Regions from separate parts of the Kitasatospora sp. NPDC040550 genome, predicted to be linked through region 4. Evidence: riboswitches for the same ligand, from Rfam matches in the RefSeq annotation. Region 4 holds a riboswitch; each other region holds the start of a gene.
What was found. Region 4 has a riboswitch for cobalamin ahead of ACZ58X_RS08470 (cobalamin biosynthesis protein). Riboswitches for the same ligand answer to the same signal wherever they lie in the genome.

Region 1 (4,173 bases), on a different contig from region 4:
CTTGGCGATCTTGCTCTGCTTGGCCATCAGACCTTCTCCCCGCGGGCGCGGATGCGGGCGACGGCGGCCTCGACGCCGATCGTGTCGACGGTCTTGATCCCCTTGGCGCTCAGCACCAGCCGGACGTACCGGCCCTCGCCGGGCAGCCAGTAGCGCTTGCGCTGGATGTTGGGGTCGAAGCGGCGCGGGGTGCGGCGGTGCGAGTGCGAGATCGCGTTGCCGAAGCCGGGCCGGCGGCCGGTGAGCTGGCAGTGGGCGGACATGGGTGCTCCCTGGCGTCCGGGAATGGGCAGGACGGAGGTCACGTTACACCAGATGAAAATGACATCCATTTCGGTGTACGGTTCCGATCCAGCCCCGCGAACCCCGCACCACGTGGCCCCGGGACCGCGACGGCCCAGGAGCCCGAGACCCCAGGAGGACGCCCGATGGCCCGCAGCGAACTGCGCCCCGTGATCAAGCTCCGCTCCACCGCCGGCACCGGCTTCACGTACCTGACCCGCAAGAACCGCCGGAACGACCCGGACCGGATGGTCCTGCGCAAGTACGACCCGGTCGCGGGCCGGCACGTCGACTTCCGCGAAGAGCGCTGACCGCACCCACCCCTCGGAGGAGCCCCGCCATGAAGCCCGGAATCCACCCCGCCTACCGCCCGGTCGTCTTCCGCGACAAGGTCGGCGGCCTCGCCTTCCTCACCCGCTCGACGGTCACCGGCGACCGCACCGTCGAGTGGGAGGACGGCAACACCTACCCGGTGATCGACGTGGAGATCTCCTCGGCGAGCCACCCCTTCTACACCGGCCAGTCCCGGGTGCTCGACACCGCCGGCCGGGTCGAGCAGTTCCGCCGCCGCTACGGCGACCGGCACTGACGACGGAACGCGAACGGCGCCTCCCCGGCTCGGGGAGGCGCCGTTGTCGGCGTCGGGTGCCCGGTGGTCACCGCACGGCCGGCGCGCGGGGTGGCGAAGGAGCGGCTGCGTCCGGTCCAGGTGGCCGGCGCCGGGCTCGCCGTGGCGGGCACCCTGCTGCTCGCGGCAGCGTGACCCCGACCGCTACCCGCTGCTGCGCTACTGCTGCTGCTGCGCGGGCGTCCAGCGCTTCTCGACGCCCGCCAGCTTCCAGTACCCGATGGCGATCGCCCACACCACCACGAACAGCCCGGCGATCGCGTAGCCGACGTTGTCCAGCGAGATGTCCGCGATGAACCCGGTCACCGGGTCGGTCAGGTCGAGCTTCTCGTGCAGCACGCCGACCAGCTCGATGGTGCCGATGATGAAGGCCACCGCGATCGACAGCCCGGTGATGGTCAGGTTGTAGTACACCTTGCGCACCGGGTTGGAGAAGGCCCACTGGTACGCGAAGTTCATGAACGTCCCGTCCAGGGTGTCGAACAGGCTCATCCCGGCCGCGAACAGCAGCGGCAGGCAGACGATCGCGTACCAGGGCAGCCCGGCCGCCGCGCCCGAACCGGCCATCACCATCAGGGTGACCTCGGTCGCGGTGTCGAAGCCCAGGCCCAGCACCATGCCGACCGGGAACATCTGCCCGGGCCGGGTGATCGAGCGGGTCGCCCGGTTCAGGATCCGGGCCATGAAGCCGCGCGAGTCGAGGTGCGCCTCCAGCTCCGACTCGTCGAACTGCCCGGCCCGCATCGAGCGGAACACCTTGAGGATGCCGAGCAGCGCCGCCAGGTTGAGCGCGCCGATCAGGTAGAGGAAGGCGCCGGAGGCCGTGGTGCCGACCAGCCCGAGCCACTTGTGGGTGGCCGAGTCGTCGTCCATCAGCGTGTTCGCCAGCTGGGCGCCGCCCGCCACCAGGGCGGCCATGACGACCACCATCGAGGAGTGGCCCAGGGCGAACCAGAAACCGACCGAGACCGGCCGCTTGCCGTCCGCCATCAGCTTGCGGGTGGTGTTGTCGATCACCGCGATGTGGTCGGCGTCGAAGGCGTGCCGCATGCCGAGGGTGTAGGCGGTGATGCCCAGGCCCACCCCGAAGACCTGGGTGCCGACGGCGTAGTTGTGCGGCGCGACCAGGAAGACGAGGGTCCCGAAGGCCACCACGTGCATGGCCAGGATCACCCCCATCAACCCGGCGGTCCGGAGGGTGTCCTCGCGCTTCCACCGGAAGGTGGGCAGGACGGAGGGGGCGGGGCCCGCCTCGGCGGGCGCGGCGGTTTCGGGCAGGGTCATCTTCGGTTCACGCTCCAGCACCTCGTGGAATGACTTCGTGAGATGCCGTGGCCGGTCTCCTGGCTTACGGGGCTTCCGGACCCGCCTTCCCAGGTGCACGAAGCACCCAGTGGCACGTGGATCCGGACGACTGTCCCCCGATCACAGTGGCGAGGGCCGCTCCGGAATGGGACCTGTTGAGGGTCCGTCACCGGTCTTCCCGAGCACCACGGCGGGGAACACCGTAGGGGCAGGACCGCACCCTCGCAAGGTTGCGCACCTGTGCAGGTGTCCAGGATCACAGGTCGTGAGCTGCCAGAATGTCCGCATGCATCTCGTACCGGCCGACCGCGCGGGCCACCGCACCATCGACGGACACCGGGTCTGCGAGGCCATCGCCGCCATCGGGGACACCGCCCACGTCCGGACCTGGGCCGAGCGGTTCTCCCTGCTCTCCGACCCCGGCCGGCTCGCCCTGCTGCTCGCCCTCCACCGGGCCGGCCCGCTCGCCGTCAGCGACCTGGCGGTCGCCACCGGCATGCGCGACCCGGCCGTCTCCCAGGCCCTGCGACTGCTCCGCACGGCGGGCGTGGTCACCGGCGACAAGGACGGACGCGTGGTGCGCTACCGGCTCGTGGACGACGCCATGCGCCCCCTCCTCGACGAGTGCGCCGCCGCCGACCACGAGGAGCCCGCCGCGGCGGCGGGCTGACCGACACTCGGCAAACCACGCCGGGGGCGCGGCGGGATGAGTACGATCACGATGTGCCGTCCCACCCCCACGTCCGGCCAGCCGACCGCTGGAACACCCGCCCGGTCAAGGCCCGCGTGCTGGCGGTCGCCCGCACCCTCACCTCGGCGACCCGGGTCCTGGACGTCCTCACCCTGCTCGACCCGGACGGCATCGAGCGGTACTTCACCGTCAACCCCGGCTCCGCCTTCGCCGACCGCGCCCTGGACGAGTACCTCCACGGCCTGCCCGGCTACACCGTGCTGGACTGGGAGGACGCCGTCCGCCACCGCTTCGACCTGGCCGTCGCCTGCGCCGTCCACGCCTCCATGCACCGGCTGGACGCCCGTCTGGTCGTCCTCCCGCACGGCGCCGGCTACAACCGCCTGGTCACCGAGTCCACCGGCGACGCGGTCAGCTCCGCCGGCCTCTCCCGCAACGAACTCACCCACCACGGAAGGGTGTTCGTCGACGTCCTCGGCCTCTCCCACCCCGAACAGCTGGACCGGCTGCGGAGCTCCTGCCCCGAGGCCCTGGACGTCGCCGAGGTCGTCGGCGACCCGTGCTTCGACCGGATCCTGCGCAGCCGACGCTCCCGCGACGGCTACCGCGCCGCCCTCGGCGCCGTCGACGGCCGCCGGCTCGTCGTCGTCGACTCCACCTGGAGCGAGCACTCGTTATTCGGCCGTCACCCCGACCTGCCGCAGCGGCTGGTCCGCCAACTGCCCGCCGACGAGTACGCGGTGGCCGTCGTCCTGCACCCCAACATCTGGAGCCGGCACGACCCGGCGGCCCTGCTCGACGACGCCCGGCGGATGGGCCTGCGCCTCGTCCCGCCCCACCAGGGCTGGCAGGCCGCACTCGTCGCCGCCGACTTCATGATCGGCGACCACGGCTCGGTCTCCTTCTACGGCGCCGCCCTGAAACGGCCCACGATGATCGTCGCCACCGGCGCCGCCGAACTCGACCCGCGCTCCCCCAGCTACGCCTTCGGCCAGGCCGCGCCCGCGCTCGACCCCGACGGCGACCTCGCCGCCCAGCTCGAACTGGCCCTGGTGCGAGCCCAGGACGACCACACCGACCTGACCGCCATCACCGACCGCTCGCTCGCCCACCGCGGCGAATCCGCCCGGCTGCTGCGCCCCCTGCTGTACTCCTTCCTCGACGGCCTCGACGAACCCGCCGGTGAACCCGTCCTGCCGCCCTACCCCAGGCCCGCACCCCAACCCGCCGGCGCCGAGCGGCCCAGCGCGTACGACGTCGAGGGCAA
Region 2 (4,173 bases), on a different contig from region 4:
CACCGCCGTACGCATCCGCCCCGGCGCCTCGGCCAAGGGCGGGCTCTTCCCCCACCAGGAGCTGGTGCTGCGGGACATCCTCGCCGACTGCCAGGGCGTCGTCCGCTGGGGCGGCGACGACGACGAGGTGGACGAGTCGCTGTTCTACCTCGCCCTCGGCCCCCAGGACCGCCGGGTGAACCGCCTCGCCGACCGCCTGCGCGGCTGGGCCGAACGCCCCGGCGCGGGCGCCGGTACCCCGGTGGACGTCACCTCCCCGGACCGCCGCACCGAGGCGACCGCCCTGGCCCGCACCCAGCGCGCGGCCTGACCCCGCCCGGGGCGGGCCCGGCAGCGATGCCGGGCCCGCCCCCGAACCCTCGTGATCAGCCGTCGAGTTCGGCCCGCAGGCGGCGGGCGGCGCCGACCAGGCTGTCCAGCGAGGCACGGGTCTCGGGCCAGCCGCGGGTCTTGAGGCCGCAGTCCGGGTTGACCCAGAGCCGCTCGGCCGGGATCGCCGCGAGACCGGCCCGGAGCAGCTCGACGGCCTCCTCCGTGCTCGGCACCCGCGGGGAGTGGATGTCCCAGACGCCCGGGCCGACCTCGCGCGGGTACCCGGCGGCGGCCAGCTCCCCGGCGACCTCCATGTGCGAGCGGGCGGCCTCCAGGGAGATGACGTCGGCGTCGAGTTCGTCGATCGCGGTCATGATCGCGCCGAACTCGGCGTAGCACATGTGGGTGTGCACCTGGGTGTCGGCGCGCACGCCCGAGGTGGCCAGCCGGAAGGCCTCGGTGGCCCAGTCCAGGTAGGCCGGGCGGCCGGCGGCGCGCAGCGGCAGGGTCTCGCGCAGGGCCGGTTCGTCGACCTGGACGACGGCGGCGCCGGCGGCCTCCAGGTCGGCGACCTCGTCGCGCAGGGCGAGGGCGACCTGCCGGGCGGTCTCGGCGAGCGGCTGGTCGTCGCGGACGAAGGACCAGGCGAGCATGGTGACCGGGCCGGTCAGCATGCCCTTGACCGGACGGTCGGTCAGGTCCTGGGCGTAGCGGAACCAGTCGACGGTCATCGGGTGCGGGCGGGAGATGTCCCCGGCCAGGACCGGCGGCCGGACGTAGCGGGTGCCGTAGGACTGCACCCAGCCGTGCCGGGTGGCCAGGTAGCCGGTGAGCTGCTCGGCGAAGTACTGGACCATGTCGTTGCGCTCGGGCTCGCCGTGCACCAGGACGTCCAGCCCGGCCTTCTCCTGGTAGGCGATGACCTCGCGGACCTCGGCCGCCATCCGCTCCCGGTACGCGGCGGCGTCGATCCGCCCGGCGGTCAGGTCGGCGCGGGCGACGCGCAGTTCGGTGGTCTGCGGGAAGGAGCCGATGGTGGTGGTCGGCAGCAGCGGCAGCGCGAGCCGGGCGCGCTGGGCCTCGGCCCGTACGGGGTAGGGCTGGGCGCGCCGGGCGTCGCCCGGGGTGACGGCCGCGGTGCGGGCGCGGACGACCGGGTCACGGGTGATCGGCGAGGTTGCGCGGGAGGCCAGGTCGGCGCGGTTGGCGGCGAGTTCGGCGGTGATCGCGCCGGTGCCCTCGCGCAGGGCGCGGGCCAGCAGGGCGGCCTCGGTGGCCTTCTGCTTGGCGAAGGCCAGCCAGCGGACGATCTGCGGGTCGATGTCGCGTTCGAGGGTGGCATCGATCGGCACGTGCAGCAGCGAGCAGGACGGCGCGACGTCGACCCGGTCGGCGAGCCCGAGCAGGGTGGCCAGGGTGGCCAGTGCGGCGCCCAGGTCGTTGATCCAGATGTTGCGCCCGTCGATCACCCCGGCGACCAGGCGCTTGCCGGGCAGCCCGCCGACGGCGGCGAGGTCCGCCAGGTTGGCGGCGGCCGGCCCGGTGAAGTCCAGCGCCAGGCCTTCCACCGGGGCCTTGGCCAGCACCGCCAGGGCGTCGCCGAGGCGGTCGAAGAAGCTCGCCACCAGCAGCTTCGGCCGCCCGGTCAGCGTGCCCAGCTCGCGGTAGGCCCGGGCGGCGGCGTTCAGCTCGGCCGGGGTCCGGTCCTGGACCAGCGCGGGCTCGTCCAGCTGCACCCACTCCGCGCCCGCGGCCCGGAGTGCCGCGAGCAGCTCCGCGTAGACGGGCAGCAGCCGGTCCAGCAGGGTGATCGGCTGGAAGTCGGGGGCCACCCCGGGCGCCGGCTTGGCGAGCAGCAGGTAGGTGACCGGCCCGACCAGCACCGGACGGGCGTCATGGCCCAGTGCGAGGGCCTCCGCGAGCTCGGCGACGGCCTTGGCCGGGTTCGCGGCGAAGGCGGTGTCCGGCCCCAACTCCGGGACGAGGTAGTGGTAGTTGGTGTCGAACCACTTGGTCATCTCCAGCGGGGCGACGTCCTGGTTGCCGCGCGCCATGGCGAAGTAGCCGTCCAGCGGGTCGGCGTCGACCGCCTCCCGGTGCCGCGGCGGGATCGCGCCGACCGCCACGGTGGTGTCCAGCACGTGGTCGTAGAGCGAGAAGTCGCCGGTCGGGACCTCCTCGATGCCGGAGTCGGCGAGTTGCTGCCAGTTCCCCCGGCGCAGGTCGGCGGCGGTGGCCAGCAGCGCCTCCGCGGTGACGGCGCCCTTCCAGTAGCCCTCGATCGCCTTCTTCAACTCCCGGCCCCGGCCCTGGCGGGGGTAGCCGTGGGCGGTGGCGAGGGCTGCCGCGGCTGCGGACTTCGTGGTCAAGGGACTCTCCTTCGCGAGTCTGATTCCTCAAGTGCCCGGCGACGGGGGTGAGGACGCGAAGGGACGACGGACCGGACGGGCCCCCGTACACGGGTACGGCTCCGCCGGGTGTGGTCGCCGACCCGCCCTCGAGGTCACCGGATGGCCGCGCGCGAACGGTCGCGCCCGGGCAGTGGCAGGTCTTCGGACTCGCGGGCCCGCCCGTCCTCGTCGAGGACCGGCACCTACTGGCCGTCGCTTCCCAGACCCGGTCCGGGCCCAGTGCGTATGACGGCGGTCGTTCCCACTCACCGCTGCGGGGCAGTCCCGGACTGGCCAGTTGAAAGGCGTCACCGGGTTCCCTCTTGCGACACCCCGCCTGGCGGACGGGGCGAACCAGCTGCACCGGCCACCCTACGGCCAACCCGCCGGTCTCCGGCCGGAGAACCGCGCAACCGTCCGCATGGTGAGACGGCGTCAGCCTCCGACCGGGGTGACGGCCCGGATCACCGGACTGTCACCCCGACCAGGCAGGTGTCGTCGTCGGTGTCGGCGCCGCTGTACTGCAGCAGGTGGTCCAGGTGCCCTTCGAGGCCGTCCCCGCCCTCGGCGGCCAGTCGGTGGGCCCGCTCGGAGAGGGTCGTCAGATGGCCCAGCGAAGCCTCGAGGGACTCGTCGCGGCGCTCGATCAGCCCGTCGGTGTACATCACCAGGGTGTCCCCGGGCCGGAGCGCGATCTCCTCCTCCTGGTAGTCCGCCTGGTCGACGGCGCCGAGCAGGATCCCACCGAGCTGCGGAAGGGTCCGCGCCCGGCCCCCGCGCAGCAGGACCGGCGGCGGGTGGCCCGCCCGGGCCCAGCGCAGCCGGCGGGTGGCGGGTTCGTAGAGCCCGCAGACGGCGGTGGCGGTCACGTTGTCGGTGAGGTGGTGGGTGACACTGTTCAGCCAGTTGAGCAGTTGGCCCGGTCCGGCACCGGTGGCGGCGAGGCCGCGCAGGGCGTTGCGCAGGGCGACCATGCCGGTGGCGGCCTCGATGCCGTGGCCGGCCACGTCGCCGACGCAGATCAGGACGTCGCCGGTGGGCAGCACCAGGGCGTCGTACCAGTCGCCGCCGACCAGGTGGTCCTTCTCGGCCGGGCGGTAGCGCACGGCCACGTGCAGGTCGTGCAGGTCCAACGGCCCCCGGGCGGGCGGCATGATGGCGTGCTGGAGCTGGAGGGCGAGGCGGCTGCGCTCGGCGGCCTGCTGCTCGCTCTGGGCGAGCTGGTCGCGGGTGGCGGCCAGGGCGACCTCGGTCCAGTGCTGGGCGGAGATGTCCTGGTAGGCGCCGCGGACGACACGCAGTCCGCTGTCGGGGTCGTGCACCGGTTCCGCCACCACCCGGATGTGCCGGGTGACCCCGTCGGCGCGCTGGAGGCGGAAGGCGGTGGAGGCGGGCCGCCGGTGGTGCAGCAGCGTCCGCAGGAAGCGGCCGATGGTGTGCCGGTCGTCCGGGTGGGCGTGCTCGGCCAGCT
Region 3 (4,173 bases), on a different contig from region 4:
CGAGGCCGACCGGCCGCCAGCGGGAGTTGGAGGTGCCGGCCTCGGTGGTCGGGTAGAAGTTGATGTCCACCACGCGGTCGAGGAAGGTCACGGCGGTGCGGACGGTGGCGTCGAGGCGCTCCCAGTCCATGGCGCCGAGCAGGTCGTCGGCCGTGGCACCGGGGGCGACGTGCGCGCCGAGGTTGACCGAACCCAGGTTGCAGACGGCGGTCTCGGAGTCGTCCGTGACCTCCAGGATCTCGGTGCACAGGTTGGAGGAGTGCACCGTGCGGCCGGGCAGCGCGGTCTGGTTGGCGGCGCGGTTGGAGGCGTCCTTGAAGGTCATCCAGCCGTTGCCGGTCTGCGCGAGGGTGCGCATCATGCGGGCGTAGAGGGTCTGCGCCGGGATGGTGCGGACGGCCTTGCCGGCCAGCTCGGCCTTGCGGTAGGCCTCGTCGAAGTCGGCGCCCCACAGGTCGACCAGCTCGGGGACGTCGGCGGGGGAGAACAGCGACCAGTCGGCGTTGGCGTTCACGCGGCGCATGAACTCGTCCGGGATCCAGTGGGCCAGGTTGAGGTTGTGGGTGCGGCGCGCCTCCTCACCGGTGTTGTCGCGGAGCTCCAGGAACTCCTCGATGTCGGCGTGCCAGGTCTCCAGGTAGACGCAGGCCGCGCCCTTGCGGCGGCCGCCCTGGTTGACGGCGGCGACCGAGGAGTCGAGGGTGCGCAGGAACGGGACGATGCCGTTGGACTTGCCGTTGGTGCCGCGGATCAGGCTGCCGCGCGAGCGGATGCGCGAGTAGGACAGGCCGATGCCGCCGGCGTGCTTGGAGAGGCGGGCGATCTGCGCGTAGCGGTTGTAGATCGAGTCCAGGTTGTCCAGCGGGGAGTCCAGCAGGTAGCAGCTGGACATCTGCGGGTGCCGGGTGCCGGAGTTGAAGAGCGTCGGCGAGGAGGTGAGGTACTCCAGGCGGCTCATCAGGCCGTACAGCTCGGACACCTCGCGCACGGACTGCTCGGTGTCGCCGACCGCCAGGCCGCAGGCGACGCGGAGCAGGAAGTGCTGCGGGGTCTCGATGACCTTGCGGGTGATCGGGTGGCGCAGCAGGTAGCGGGACTGGACGGTGCGCAGGCCGAAGTACTCGAAGCGGTCGTCGCCCTCGGTGTCGACGAGCGCGTTCAGGGCGTCGGCGTGCTTGGCGACGAAGGCCGCGGTGGTGTCGCCGATCAGGCCCTCGGCGTGGCCGACGGCGATCGAGGCGGAGAAGGAGACCGAGCCCTGGCTGTTCGCCTCGTCGACGATCTCCAGGGCGAGCAGGCGGGCGGCCAGCTTCGAGTACTGGGGGTCCTCGGCGATCATCGACGCGGCGGCGTCCACGGCCAGCCCGCGCAGCTCGGCGAAGTCCGAGCCGGCGTGGCGGCCGCGCAGCGCGGCGGCGGCGACATGGCCGGGGTCGACCTCGGTGAGGTCGGCGCTGCGGTCGGTGAGCAGCCGCAGGAGAGCACCGCCGGGGTCGGAGACCGTCGGGTCGGTGAAGGCGGTACCGGAGCCCTGGGCGGGCAGGGTGACTGAGGCAGCGGTGGTCAAGGCGCTCTCTCCTGGCGGCGATCGTGCGGCGGTGATCGGGGTCACCCGGGCCGATCTGGGCAGGGGAGCACGGCGCGAACGCGGAAAGCGTCGCGCGAGGTGTCTCCCCGGCCCGCCCGCGAGGCCCGGAGGGGTGGTGCTGGTGCTTGGCGCGGCCTCTGCGGGAGGGCCGTGGCGCACGCTGTTCGGCAGGTACTCGGACTCGCGGTACGGCTGCTGGAGCCGCCCGCACACCGCTGCGGGGCAGTCCCGGATTCCCACCGGGTTCCCCTGCATCGACAGCAGAAGCGAGCATACATGTAGTGGTGTCTCCTCGATGCGACACCACATGTAGTACGGCGTGGTGTGTTGTCGCGATGACGGGTTGTGCCCGGGCCACTGGCGGTTCGTGGTCGTCCGAGGCCCGGAAGCACGCTCCGGACGTGTCGCGGACGCCCGCCGGACGCCCCGGATCCGGGTGCCGGACACCCGGGGCCGGCGCGCCGGGCGTCCTGGTTTCGATACGGAACGGTCACCGGGCCGAGGGACGGTGGGGGTGATGCCCTACGATCTGGGCGCATGAGCGACGGAACTGGTGTACCTGGGCACGGGCCGCAGGGGACGCCTCCCGCCGGGTCGGGGGGCGCGCAGAATCAGCAGCCGGTGGGGCCGGGTCCGGTGCCGCCGCCGGGCGGTGGGTTCGGCCCGCCGCCGGCCTCGTACGGACCGGTGGCGCCGGCCGCGCAGCCGTTCTCCCAGCCCGTCCCGCCGGTGCCCCAGCCGGTGCCCCAGCCGGTTCAGCCGCCGGCTCCGCAGCCGCAGTGGCAGCAGCCCCCGCAGCAGTCGGTTCCCCCGCAGCAGCCGGTCGCGCCTCAGCAGCCGGTTCCGCCGCAGCGCGTCGAGCCGGACTGGGCGGCGCTGGCGGACCGCAACGAGGCCGATGGCAGGCGCAAGCGCCGGGTGAAGATCATCGGCGGCGCGGTGGCCGTCGTCCTGGTGGGCGGTCTGGTCACGGGCGGAGTGCTGCTGTTCGGCAAGAAGGACGACCCGGGCAAGCGCGGTGGCGGTGCGGTCGCGTCCGTGTCCGCCTCGGGCAAGCCGACCCCCGGCCCGTCGACCGGCGGCGCGACCCAGGGCGGGCAGCCGGACGACCCGTCGAAGCCGATCTGGGAGGTCGCCACCGACCCGGCTCCGCAGGACGCGGGGGCGCTGTTCTCCGCGCTGCAGGTGACGGTCAATGGCGCGTCCTGGAACCGGACCGTGGTCGCGCTGGACCAGCCCTGCTGGGACGGCAACTCCACCACCGGCGGGCTCGGCAAGGTCCTCGGGGACCAGGGCTGCCAGAAGGTGCTCCGGGCGACGTACGTCTCCGGCGACAGCGCGGTGACCGTCGGCGTCGCGGTCTTCGACCACAAGATCCAGGCCGAGACGGCGATGAAGAACTACGCCGGGCAGCTCAAGGGCCTGCCCGCGCCGGGCGCCCCGGCGTTCTGCGCCAACCCCGGCTGCACCGGCACGCACAGCAGCCTGGGCCGGTACGCCTACTTCACCGTCGAGGGCTCGGCGAAGGGCGGCAACGCCCCCGATGCCACCGCGACCGCGGCGTCCTCCGGGTTCGCCGAGCACGTGAAGGCCCAGCTGCTCCAGCGGGCCAAGGCAGCGGGCTCGGCCACGCCGGGTTCGCAGGGCACGCCGACGGCCGCCGCGACCGGCTGACCCGCTGCGACACCCCGGCCCCGGCGGACCCGTTCGCCGGGACCGGGGGAGTGTGGCAGGCTCTCGTCGGAGTCATTCGTACGCGTGTTCCGGTTGCGTCCGTGGGGGTCGGCGCCGGCGAGAAACCGGAGGAGCGGTCGTGGCCCTGCCCAGAGCCCTGCGCGGTAAGCCGGCCGTCCTGGCCGCGGCCGGCATCGTGGTCGCCGCCGGCAGCCTCGCGCTGCTGGACCGCGACGACCGGACCGGTGCCGGACTGCCCGTCCGGGTCCCCGTGTCGGTCGGCGCCCCCGGCCGGACCCTGCCGCCGGACGTGGGCCGGGACCTGCTGGCCCGGGACCCGCAGGCCTCGCCGAACGCCCGCGCCGTCCAGCAGTTCCTCGCGGACCTGGAGGCCCAGGCCCGTACCGGGCACAGCGGCGGCACGGTGATCGGCCAGCACGTCGAGGCGCACAACGAGCGCAACAACCCGGAGTACGGCGACTACCGGGGCACCAAGCAGGTCGGCTACTACTACAAGAAGGCCGCCGACATCACCGGCCGGCTGCCCGGCTTCCTGGAGACCGACCTCGGCCCCGGCTACGGCCAGAACGCCTGGGGCGTCGGCAACCCGCGCTCCTACTCGGCCGGCCGCTGGCCCACCTGCCGCACCGGCTGGCAGTACACCGACGACGCCGTCGACCTGATGACCGCTGTCTGGTCCGGGCACCCGCGCGCCGACGACGGCACCTACGACGGCGCCGGTGTCCAGCAGAACTGCGACGGCAGCACCACCGAACTGCCGGACAACGGCGGGGCCCCGGCCGGGATCGTCGGCATGTCCTTCCACGAGCCCTATCCCGGATCCGGCGTCAAGTCCTTCGACCGGGTGCTCTGTTCGAACTCCCCGGCGGCCAAGGACCCGGGCTGGTTCG
Region 4 (4,173 bases):
CTCCAGCCCGGGCGCCAGCAGCCGGGCATCGCCGCGGAACTTGTTGACGAACCAGCCGGCCACGTGCCGTTGGTCCTCCGCCGACAGCAGCGCCAGCGTCCCGTACATCGCCGCGAACACCCCGCCGCGGTCGATGTCCCCGACCACCACCACCGGCAGCGCGGCGGCCGTGGCCAGGCCCATGTTGGCGATGTCCCGGTCCCGCAGGTTGATCTCGGCGGGAGAGCCGGCGCCCTCGCACACCACCACGTCGTAGCGGGCGCGCAGATCGGCCAGGCACTCCAGCGCCCGCTCCAGCAGGACGGGCTTGCGCTCCCGGTAGTCCAGCGCGCCCACCTCGGCCACCGGCCTGCCGAGCAGCACCACCTGGCTGCGGCCGTCCGCGCCCGGCTTCAACAGCACCGGGTTCATCGCCGCCTCCGGCTCCACCCGGGCGGCCTGCGCCTGCATCGCCTGGGCGCGGCCGATCTCGGCGCCGTCGGCGGTGACGAAGGAGTTCAGCGACATGTTCTGCGCCTTGAACGGCGCCACCCGCACGCCCTGGCGGGCCAGCCAGCGGCAGATCCCGGCCGTCACCACGCTCTTGCCCGCGTCCGAGGTCGTCCCCGCGACCAGCAGTGCGTTGCTCATGCGACCGCCTCGCTACGCTCGGCAGGCGCTTCGCACCATGCGCACCTTCCGATGATGACCTCGCTGCGCTCGCTCATGCGACCGCCTCGCTACGCTCGCCAGGCGCCTCGCACCATGCGCACCTTCCGATGATGACCTCGCTGCGCTCGCTCATGCCCCACCCTTCTTCCTCATCAGCACCCGCAGCAGGACGTGCCCCGCGACCGTCGTACCCAGCGCCAGCGCGCCCACCCGCCGGGACAGCGTGCAGGCCCGCTCGATGTCGTCCACCGTCACCGGCCGCAACTCCGCACCCAGGACAGGCCGGTGCTCCACCCGCTCCCCGTACTGCAACGTCCCACCCAGCCGGACCCCGACCGCCCCCGCGAAGGCCGACTCGGCCTGGCCCGCGTTCGGGCTCGGGTGTGCGGAGCCGTCCCGGCGCCAGACCCGCCACGCGGTCCGGGGTTCGGGCGCGGCGGCCACCGTCAGCAGGGCCGTCAGCCGGGCACCCGGCCAGCCCGCCACGTCGTCCAGCCGGGCCGAGGCCCAACCGAAGCGGGCGTAGCGGGGCGAGCGGTGGCCCACCATGGCGTCCAGGGTGTTCACCGCGCGGAAGGCCAACAGGCCCGGGGTACCGGCCAGGGCGCCCCAGACCAGCGCGTTCACCACCGCGTCGGCGGTGTTCTCGGCCACCGACTCGACCACCGCCCGGGCGATCTGCTGCCCGTCCAAGGCGCTCGGATCCCGGCCGCACAGGTGCGGCAGCCGCTCCCGGGCCGCCGTCAGGTCGCCCGCGGCCAGCGAGCGTCCGACGGTCCGGGCCTCCCGGGTCAGCGAGGTGCCACCGAGCACCGTCCAGGTCGCCGCCGCCGCCAACGCGGCCCGGCCCAGCGGGCGGCGCCCGACCGTATGGTCCAGGGCGAGCGCGCCGGCCGCGACCGCGCCCACGCACACCGCGGTGTACCCGGCACCGGCGGCGCGGTCGTCGCGCCACAGCCGCCGCTCCAGCCGCCCCGCGGCCGTGCCGAACAGGGCGACGGGGTGCCCGCGGCGCGGGTCGGCGTACCGGGCGTCGAAGGCGTAGCCCGCGACGGCGCCCACCGCGAAGGCAGCGGCCCGGGTCAGCGGGCGCACAACAACGAAAAGCTGGGAATCCAACCGGGCGGGGCAGCCTGCATCGCGTGGGTGTCCTCACTCAGGGTCCGCGCCCTGGATCGACGTACCGGGGGCGAGAGTCTCCTGGCTTCCGGGTCCGACGCACCCCCGGGCCTTCCAACGGCCCCTGACGGGCCGCCGTGGCACTTTCCGAGCGTGCTCCCCGGTGACAGTGGCGGGACCGCGCCGGACTCGCACCGGCTTCCTCTCCATGCCTCCGTTTGGCCCCAGGATCCCATCACGCGCCCGAACCGGGAGTCAACCGAGGTCACGGAGGGGTTGGTCACACGGCGCACCCGCCCCCGCCCTGTGCGATCGCCCAGCCCCACGAAGGGCCCGGCGCCCCCGCTTCGTGCGTTCGGCGGCTGGGGCCGCGCCGCAGGCCACGCCTACGGTTCGGCCATGCGCCGCAGAAAGCCCCCCGTCGCCGCCCCCACCCCGGTGCCGTTCTCGCCGGACGCCGCCCGGGCCCACCGAACCGGCCTCGGGCTGACCCCCGAGCAGGTCGCCGAGGGCATGGCCGCACACGGCGTCCGGCTGCTACCCGGCCACATCCTCGCCTGGGAGGACGGCGTGCTGCGCCCCGGCGAGACCGAGTTCATCGCCCTGGCCCGCGCCCTCTGGTGCCCGGCCGCCGCCCTGATGCCCGGCCACCCCGTCAGCCTGCGCGACCACCGCATCGCCCGGGAACTCCCCCCGGAGACCGTCGCCGAACGGGTCGGCATCCCCCTGCCCACCTACCGTCAGGCCGAACTGACCGGCCACTGGGACGGCGACCCGGACCAGACCCACGCCCTCGCCCAGGTCCTCGGCCTGCGCCTCACCGAACTGATCGAGGCCACCGGCCGCCGCGAGGCCCTCGACACCCTGCTCCGCCAATGCGTGGCCGGACGCTGGCAACCCCACCTCCGCCCGATCGCCCGCCTCGTCCCCGTCCCCGAACCCGACCTCGCCGCCGTCCTCCCCGTCCTCCACCAGGAACACCACATCCCCTCCCACTGGGGCACCACCACCCAACCCACCACCCCCACCCCACCCCTCACCCCCCGCTTCTGGCACCTCCTCAGCACCCACCACCCCACCCTCCCCGTCTGACCACACCACCCACACCACCCCACCCACACCACCCCCAACCGACCCACCCACATCAACCCCCCACCTACCCCTCACCCGCCCCAGGCGAGAGGGACGCGCTGCGGGAGGGGGCGGTGGAGGGGGTGGGTGCGGAAAGGGGCGTGACGGGTGATTTTCCGACCGCCAACGGCGCCCAGCACCCCACCCACAGGGTCGGCGGTCGGAAAATCATCCAGCCCCCGGAGCACCCACCCCCGGAACCGCCCCCGGACCCACCCACCCTCCCGAAAGCCCACCCCCACACCAAAGCCCCCGCGCAGCGGCCCCCCAGACGGCCCAGCCCGGTGGCCGCCCCGCCAGGGCCCTTGTGGACTGGTCCTCGAACACCGTCCGGGTCCGTGAACAGAGCGGGGATCGATATGCGTTGGAGAACCGCAGCCGTCGTGGCGGCCGCCACCGGTGCCGCTGCCGGGGCCGCCGTCCTGGTCGTGGGCCGTCGGGCCTCCGAGCGGATGGTCCGTCCGGGTGCGGGCCCGGGCGCCGTCGGTCCGGATTCGGGGCCGGTGCTGGTGCAGAGCCTGGCGGCGGGGCGGGTGACGTTCAGTCGGCGTCCGGAGAGCCTGCAGCCCGGCCGCTGGGCGGTGGAGTGGGCGGACGGCGGGCACGCGGTGGTGGAGGAGGTCCTGCACAGTGACGCGCAGGGCGTCACCCGGCGGCTGGTCCGGGCGGACCGGGGCACGCTGACGCCGGGCACCGAGGTCCGTTTCACTCCGCGCGTGTACCTGGGCGATCCGACCTCGGCGCTCGGTCTGGCCTTCACCGACACGGTGGCCGACGGCGAGCTGGGCCCGCTGCCGGTCTGGCTGATCGGTGGCAAGCGCGGCACCTGGGTGGTTCTGGTCCACGGCCCGGAGGCGGACCGCGGGCAGGCTCTTCCGGTGCTGCCGGCGCTGCACCGTCTGGGCCTGCCGGCGCTGGTGGTCACCTACCGCGGCGACGAGGGGGCTCCGGCCTCCCCGGACGGCTACAGCCACTTCGGCGAGACGGAGTGGCGGGACGTCGAGTCGGCGGTGCGGCTGGCCCTGGACCACGGTGCGGGCCGGGTGATCCTGTACGGCTGGTCGGTGGGTGCGACGACGGTGCTGCAGACGGCGGCGCGGTCGGCCTGGGCGCACGCGATCAGTGGGATCGTGCTGGATTCGCCGGTCCTGGACCTGCCCGCGGCCGCCCGTCGGGACGCCGCCCGGGCGGGTTTCACCGGGGTCTCCGCCGAGCTCGGCGCGCTGGCGGCGGAGGGCCGTACGGGCGTCGACCTGGCGGACTTCTCCCGCT

Region 1: linked by a shared signal. The riboswitch ahead of nicT (Nickel transporter NicT) and the one ahead of ACZ58X_RS08470 (cobalamin biosynthesis protein) in region 4 are both predicted to bind cobalamin.
Region 2: linked by a shared signal. The riboswitch ahead of metE (5-methyltetrahydropteroyltriglutamate--homocysteine S-methyltransferase) and the one ahead of ACZ58X_RS08470 (cobalamin biosynthesis protein) in region 4 are both predicted to bind cobalamin.
Region 3: linked by a shared signal. The riboswitch ahead of ACZ58X_RS13490 (ribonucleoside-diphosphate reductase subunit alpha) and the one ahead of ACZ58X_RS08470 (cobalamin biosynthesis protein) in region 4 are both predicted to bind cobalamin.

What each region holds. Positions count from the first base shown of each region.
Region 1 is NZ_JBVIWC010000009.1:64,550-68,722, forward strand. Features, by position in the region: gene rpsN (30S ribosomal protein S14) at 1-27, opposite strand, end outside; gene rpmB (50S ribosomal protein L28) at 27-263, opposite strand; gene rpmG (50S ribosomal protein L33) at 429-593, shown strand; gene ACZ58X_RS15605 (type B 50S ribosomal protein L31) at 623-871, shown strand; gene nicT (Nickel transporter NicT) at 1,070-2,194, opposite strand; cobalamin riboswitch at 2,227-2,420, opposite strand; gene ACZ58X_RS15615 (ArsR/SmtB family transcription factor) at 2,502-2,885, shown strand; gene ACZ58X_RS15620 (hypothetical protein) at 2,939-4,173, shown strand, end outside.
Region 2 is NZ_JBVIWC010000019.1:130,299-134,471, reverse strand. Features, by position in the region: gene ACZ58X_RS26325 (hypothetical protein) at 1-310, shown strand, start outside; gene metE (5-methyltetrahydropteroyltriglutamate--homocysteine S-methyltransferase) at 366-2,681, opposite strand; cobalamin riboswitch at 2,855-3,059, opposite strand; gene ACZ58X_RS26315 (SpoIIE family protein phosphatase) at 3,167-4,173, opposite strand, start outside.
Region 3 is NZ_JBVIWC010000007.1:247,967-252,139, reverse strand. Features, by position in the region: gene ACZ58X_RS13490 (ribonucleoside-diphosphate reductase subunit alpha) at 1-1,543, opposite strand, end outside; cobalamin riboswitch at 1,738-1,878, opposite strand; gene ACZ58X_RS13485 (hypothetical protein) at 2,330-3,262, shown strand; gene ACZ58X_RS13480 (glycoside hydrolase family 26 protein) at 3,402-4,173, shown strand, end outside.
Region 4 is NZ_JBVIWC010000004.1:156,021-160,193, forward strand. Features, by position in the region: gene ACZ58X_RS08465 (cobyric acid synthase) at 1-630, opposite strand, end outside; gene ACZ58X_RS08470 (cobalamin biosynthesis protein) at 781-1,746, opposite strand; cobalamin riboswitch at 1,846-1,974, opposite strand; gene ACZ58X_RS08475 (helix-turn-helix domain-containing protein) at 2,170-2,862, shown strand; gene ACZ58X_RS08480 (alpha/beta hydrolase family protein) at 3,261-4,173, shown strand, end outside.